DNA from 3 places in the Bacteroides sp. AN502(2024) genome. Region 1 is predicted to be linked to each of the others. Evidence: riboswitches for the same ligand, from Rfam matches in the RefSeq annotation. Region 1 holds a riboswitch; each other region holds the start of a gene.
The links. Region 1 has a riboswitch for cobalamin ahead of accC (acetyl-CoA carboxylase biotin carboxylase subunit). Riboswitches for the same ligand answer to the same signal wherever they lie in the genome.

Region 1 (2,272 bases):
GGGTCATTCTTCACCAGACGGATAAGACCGTTCCAGTCACGCCCAAGAAAGTTGGTGGTCTTCAGTGAGTCGGGCAGCGATCCATAGCGTGAAAGGTAATCGAACAACACGCCCGCACGTTTCTCGGAAAGCCATTTGTTGAATTTGATACTCCCCTCGGGAGATGCACCGCCCACAATAAGAATCTTTTGCAACCGGTAAACGGAGTCGGCATAGGTTATGCGCAGGCTATCCGCTATTCTGTCTAATGCAGTTTGGTTGTTGTTCAGGGAAGGGACAAAGTCTATCTTCCCTTGCCGGAAATATATCTTCACAGAATCCCGCACTTCATGCACGGTCTGTGCCGACAGGTAGCCGCCATAGAATATCAATATTAGAAGAAGTAGTTTTCTTATCATGTTCATGTGCCATCTTTAAGTTCGTCTCCTTGCAAGAGATGAACCAACTCCTTGCAAGAGATGTAATTAGCATGTATTCTGCTGATTATTAGCGGAGTAATATGTCATTTAGATCGTTTTTCGCTAAACATTATAGCTTTCTTGTAGCAGAGATGTTAAAAAACACAATGAAAGCCCTTTATTTTTCCATAATTTATTATAACTTTGCACACGTTAATCCATCTCTTGCAAGGAGATAGAGCATTCTACTCAACAAACTACATCCCCATCAGTTCCCCATTATTCCTTACAATCCTTAAGGATCAGTCTGCTCGTCCCGGCTATCACGGAAGCGTTGAGGGGGATAAAGATCCAAGAAGAGTGCAATTGAAAAACGATCCGATACACTACTTACCGATTTCATTGATATTCTAAAAGAATAAATAATCATAGTGTATAAAAACAAAAAATGGTATCAATAAGCATTGCACAAAATTGTAACTTTCGTGCAAAAAAGAGACGTTTTATTTAATATTTCTTTATCTTTGCCCTCCGAAATGGTTCAGAATCCGTATCCAACGGACAACGATTAATAGGGAATCGGGTGTAAATCCCAGACAGTCCCGCTGCTGTGAAGCTCTGTTCAATGTCTTATTAATGAACCAATTTAACGCCACTGATGTTAATCGGGAAGGCAAATAAGACAAGAGTCAGTCAGAAGACCTGCCATTTTGCGTAAGACGCTCTCCTCCTCGTGGGTTAGGAGAAAGAGTATCACTTGTTAAGCCCCAAATCAAAAAATACTGTTTTTCGTCGGGTGGAGTATGTCCATTAGACGGGAAGACATGAATATGTATGTACTTAATTTAGAAAAGTATGATAAAAAAAATCTTAGTAGCCAATCGCGGTGAAATTGCCGTAAGGGTGATGCGCTCCTGCCGAGAGATGGAGATAACAAGTATCGCTATCTTTTCCGAAGCAGACCGGACCGCGAAGCACGTGCTTTACGCAGATGAAGCTTATTGCATAGGGCCGGCAGCATCCAAAGAGAGTTATCTGAATATAGAAAAAATCATCGAAGTGGCGAAAGCAGCTCATGCAGACGCCATCCATCCGGGTTACGGCTTCTTGTCGGAGAATGCTACCTTCGCCCGTCGATGTCAGGAGGAAGGAATCATCTTTATCGGACCCAATCCGGAAACAATGGAAGCCATGGGAGATAAAATTGCTGCTCGTATCAAAATGATTGAGGCGGGAGTACCGGTCGTTCCCGGCACGCAAGACAATTTGAAAAGTGTGGAAGAAGCCATAGAGCTTTGCAATAAAATCGGATATCCGGTGATGCTGAAAGCTTCTATGGGCGGTGGTGGAAAGGGAATGCGCCTCATCCACTGTGCCGAAGAAGTGGAAGAGGCTTATACCACTGCCAAGAGCGAATCATTGTCTTCTTTTGGCGATGACACGGTTTATCTGGAGAAATTCGTTGAAGAGCCTCATCACATCGAGTTCCAGATTCTTGGTGACAAACATGGAAACGTCATTCATCTGTGCGAACGCGAATGTTCCGTACAACGCCGTAACCAGAAAATCGTAGAGGAGACTCCTTCGGTTTTCGTCACTCCCGAACTGCGGAAAGACATGGGTGAAAAGGCGGTAGCTGCGGCTAAAGCGGTGAACTATATCGGTGCAGGTACCATCGAATTCCTTGTTGACAAACACCGCAACTATTATTTCCTTGAGATGAACACCCGTTTGCAGGTGGAGCATCCGATTACGGAAGAAGTGATTGGAGTAGATTTGGTGAAAGAGCAGATTAAAGTTGCCGACGGACAGGTGCTCCAACTCAAGCAAGAAAATATCCGGCAACGCGGACATGCCATTGAATGTCGTATTTG
Region 2 (2,272 bases), 2.1 Mb from region 1:
TGAGTAATGTGGTAACCAGTCAACGTTTACTGACAAGTAGTTTGACGGCAGGGCAAGTAATCAAAGCTGTATCTTCTCTCGTCGGTCCGGAGATTGTGTTATTGGCCGTGGCTCACTTTGGAGATGACAAATGGTATTATTGCTTTCCGATATTAGGCTTTATCACGTTATTATCTGCAATTTGGCTGATAGCTACTCCTGTAAAACGGGAAGATTACAGTGCTGCAATCCAGCAGCTTTCTATCAGTGATACTTTTTCTTTGTTGAAGGATAGAACGATTCTATTGTTGTTTTTGGGTATCTTTTTTATTGTGGGAGTGGATGTTGCTACCAATTTTATCAGTTCCAAACTGATGGCGGAACGGTTTGAATGGACGACGGAACAAGTGAAGTTTGCTCCACAAGTTTATTTTCTAAGTCGTACGGTAGGTGCTTTATTGGGTACTTTCTTGTTAGCCCGTATCGCTGAAATAAGATATTTTCGTGTGAATATTGTTGCCTGTATTTTCTCTTTGCTTATTCTAGCCTTTGTGCAAAACGATATGGTAAATCTGATTTGTATCGGTGCTGTCGGTTTCTTTGCGTCATCAGTATTTTCTATCATTTATTCGATGGCTTTACAGGCAAGGCCGGAAAAAGCAAATCAGATTTCCGGGTTGATGATTACTGCTGTTGCCGGTGGTGGAGTGGTTACTCCGGTAATTGGGTTGGCGATTGGAACAGTAGGTGTGATCGGAGGTGTTTTTGCCACTTTAGCTTGTGTGTGTTATTTGACTTATTGCGCTTTTGGAGTGAAAACAGTAAAGGCATAGTAACGCTATGGTTGAGATTGGAGATTTCACTTTTACACAGATTTTAATTAGAATTTTCTTCTGATTTGTTTCTATTATTGTATCTTTGCCACAGAAATTTTGGTGTCATTCGTCCGATGCTACGGAAGAATGGTGAAAAGGGAATCAGGTGTAAGTCCTGAACAGACCCGCTGCTGTAAGCTCCGCCCAAAGTTTTCCTACAATACTCAAATCCACTGTCTCGTTTTGGGGAGATGGGAAGGGCGTTAGGAAAATGGAGTAAGTCAGAAGACCTGCCAAAGTTGAATTCTTGAAACTTTCTGGGATTAGAGTTTGAAGAGTACGGTTTTTAAATCGAAATATATCTTTAATTGTTGAGGAGTACCCGTGAAGTGGTAGTCGGCTATCAACCGGAAGAGATGGTGATAAAGGATGGAAAACTTTATGTTGCCAATTGGGGCGGATATTGTTTCCCGGATTGGGACCGGATTGTATCCAATAAATAATTGATAATAGAAGTAAAAATGAAAAAGTTTTTAGTATTGGCAACTGTTGCCTTGGGAGTTGCTTTTGCAGCGTGTGATGAGGAGGAAAATTTGAGTCCGTCTGTGTCGATTGGAAATGAGTCGGGAAGTAATGTGATAGTGCAATTAGATACATTGTATCTGGATGCCCGGACTGAAAACCTGTCCGGGACGATGAAGTATGTATGGACGGTAGATGGAAAAGACGTTTCAACTGCTTCCACATATAAGTTCTCACGGCCTAAGACTGGAGAATATGCGATAGGATTGACTGTGTCGGACAGCAATGGGGAAACTTTTCAAACGAATATAACTGCCAAGGTAGAAGGTCGGTTTGGCAAAGGAACTTTTATTTTGAATGAGGGAAATATGGGTAATGAAACCGGAACTTTGACCTTTGTGGATCCAAAGGGTACGGTGATAGATAGTGCATACTATCGGGTAAATCAAACTTTGCTTGGTAATGTCTGCCAGGATTTGTTCATTTGTGATAGTAAAATTTATGTACTTTCTCAAAATGGAGCAAAGAATGGGGGTGAGGGATTACTGACTATTGCTAATGCGGATAATTTAGAGAAAGAAAGAGTTTATGATAATGCTACTTTGTCCTGGCCTACTAATTTAGCGGTAGTAAAAGAGGCTCTGTATATTCGTGATAAAAAGGGAGTCTATATGTTAAACACTTCTACAGGTGCTTTGACTTTAGTTGAAGGTACGGGTGGAGCCTTGAAACAACGTATGGCCGTGGTTGGAGAAAAAGTTTTTGTGATGGGTAACAAGAAACTTTTTGTCATTCAGAACGGAGTTGTTGTACATACTATTCCTTTTGAAGGTGCTTTATCCGGTGTGGCTAAGACGTATGATAAGAACTTATGGGTATCATGTACGAATCCGGCAAGTATTATAAAAGTCAATCCCTCTGACTATACGATCATTGACTCTCATGCTTTAGATGTC
Region 3 (2,272 bases), 2.1 Mb from region 1:
CAACATCTGTTCCCGATTATTCGTTCTTCGACCTTTCAAACCTGAGGTTCACTTCTTCTCCGGCCGATGCTGAGAACTACAAATCCTATCTGGAACGCCTGACAGATGATAATGTTGAAACAAGTTGGGAACCTGACGGAACAAAAGAATTGACGACTTATTCACTGACATTGGACTTAAAGACAGAAAGAGACCTGCAAGGGCTGAAACTTGTGCAAACCTATTTCGATAATGAGAACAAACGTTCCTGGTGTCCCGGCATAGTCAAAATATTCGTATCCAAAGATTCCGAAATTTGGGAAAATGCCACTTATCTGGAAGAATTGGAAATCGGACATAGCACCGGAGAGGTGAATATCATTCCATTTGTAGAGGGCGGCAAACAAGCCCGATATGTAAAGGTAGCTGTTTCTACGCCACATTCTGAATCTATTTATAATATAAGTATAGCAGAGATAGGGCTATATTAATTATTTCTTATCCTAGCAAACAAGACAACATTCGCTTTTCTGAATGTTGTCTTGTTTTTTATCTATTCATAGTTCATACCTGTCCTATTAACATTTTGTCGTCCCTTTAACGTAATGAGAAATAAATAGTTAAAAGAGACATAATATATAAAAAGATAACTATCTTTGTAATCTGAAAATGGGTTCTTCGTTACCATGCTATATCGAATTGCATGCAATATAATATGAGTTATCGAAGATTAAAAGGGAATACCGTGAGAATCGGTAACAGTAGCCGCTGCTGTATTTTTCCATACTGTTATTGGACAACAGTATAGTTTGTAGCAATTTGCCACTGGATATTTTATCTGGGAAGGCGCTGCAAATAAGGGAATAAGCCAGAAGACCTGCCTCTTTTCGTTTGGATTTTACTCCTGCGGCATACAGGAGGTGGTTCGTCGCTCTTCTTTACATACACATTCACTACTGTGTATAAAGAGAAAGGCTTCTTCTATTTATCTAACCGGGACATCTGTCATCCAGTGGTAAAATCCATTATCATTTCTATCGGCAACCTATTAAAAGTATGCTTATGATAAATGAATTTTGGAAAACAACCGCTAATTTACTGATGCTTTGCTCTATTGTCCTTCTCACCTCATGTGGGAACGAGCACAATTTGGGAGCAGGCGATGGAGTAATCGCTCCGGAAGAAGAATCAAAGAATCCACCGGTGATTACCTTTGACAATGGTACTGGGATTTATCCTGTCAAAATACTAAAAGAAATCACCATCACCCCTATTGTGGATAATGCCATCGCCCCTGTATATACATGGAAAGATGAAAAAGGCAAAATAGTCAGTACAGATGCCTCATTCACCTATTCATCTCCTGCAGATGGAAAAAAGTTCTTCACTTTCAGGGTAGACGCGAAAAACGGAAGTGTGCAAAAAGAACTCCGGATAGACGTTATGAACAAGATGGTCCCGTCAGTGTCATTAATCCAGTATTATTCTACGTATGTAGGAGAAAGTGTCACTATCAAATCCGCTGTAAACTTCAAGGAAGGAAGCACCTATGAATGGACGAATGAAAAAGATGCTGTAATAGGTGATAAGGAAGAGTACACATTCGTGGCGGAAAATGAAGGTTCCTTCCATATTACACTTAAAGTAACCAACGAAGACGGAACGGGGAAAGCAACAACTACCATACGGGTAGCACCCCAAAGAAAACTCAACATTACTTTTGAAAATGAACGTCAAACTGTACCTGCAGGACGCGCTGCCTATGTGGCTCCTATTATTACAGACAACACGGAGAATACCATTTATGCATGGGAAGTGAACGGAGAACCGTATCCGGATGAAACAAAGCCAACCTTTACTTTTATGCCTCCGGCAGCAGGAGAGTACAAAGTGAAAGTAACGGGAACAGACGGTGATATTTCGGTAGAAGCTATACAAACTATAGAATGCCTGCAATCGGACGAAGCAGCTCGCTACCGTGCTCCCAAAGCAGGAAGTTCGAGTAGCAAAGTGACGGTATATAATATTCTGCCCGCACCCGGACAATTCGTACAACAAATAAGCGGAAAAACGGAAGCAGAAGCATGCCATTATGCTGAAACCCGGATGAATGCAGTAGTCAGTCATGTCTCATTGGGAGCGTGGGGAGGATACATCGTTGTAGGATTCGACCATAGCGTTTATAATGCTAGTTCTAATGATAACAGCCAATACGATTTCTCAATCATAGGCAATGCTTTCGACGGAAGTTCCGAACCGGGAATAGTCTACGTAATGCAGGACGAAAACGGAA

Region 2: another riboswitch for cobalamin. It lies ahead of AB9N12_RS11070 (YncE family protein); the one in region 1 lies ahead of accC (acetyl-CoA carboxylase biotin carboxylase subunit).
Region 3: another riboswitch for cobalamin. It lies ahead of AB9N12_RS11125 (PKD-like domain-containing protein); the one in region 1 lies ahead of accC (acetyl-CoA carboxylase biotin carboxylase subunit).

What each region holds. Positions count from the first base shown of each region.
Region 1 covers NZ_JBGFSP010000003.1:709,206-711,477, forward strand. Annotated here, with positions in the region: gene AB9N12_RS02815 (DUF3575 domain-containing protein) at 1-404, opposite strand, end outside; cobalamin riboswitch at 919-1,123, shown strand; gene accC (acetyl-CoA carboxylase biotin carboxylase subunit) at 1,254-2,272, shown strand, end outside.
Region 2 covers NZ_JBGFSP010000003.1:2,841,158-2,843,429, forward strand. Annotated here, with positions in the region: gene AB9N12_RS11065 (sugar MFS transporter) at 1-812, shown strand, start outside; cobalamin riboswitch at 896-1,107, shown strand; partial or broken gene AB9N12_RS11070 (YncE family protein) at 1,166-1,288, shown strand; gene AB9N12_RS11075 (DUF5074 domain-containing protein) at 1,316-2,272, shown strand, end outside.
Region 3 covers NZ_JBGFSP010000003.1:2,858,165-2,860,436, reverse strand. Annotated here, with positions in the region: gene AB9N12_RS11130 (DUF4998 domain-containing protein) at 1-470, shown strand, start outside; cobalamin riboswitch at 680-879, shown strand; gene AB9N12_RS11125 (PKD-like domain-containing protein) at 1,042-2,272, shown strand, end outside.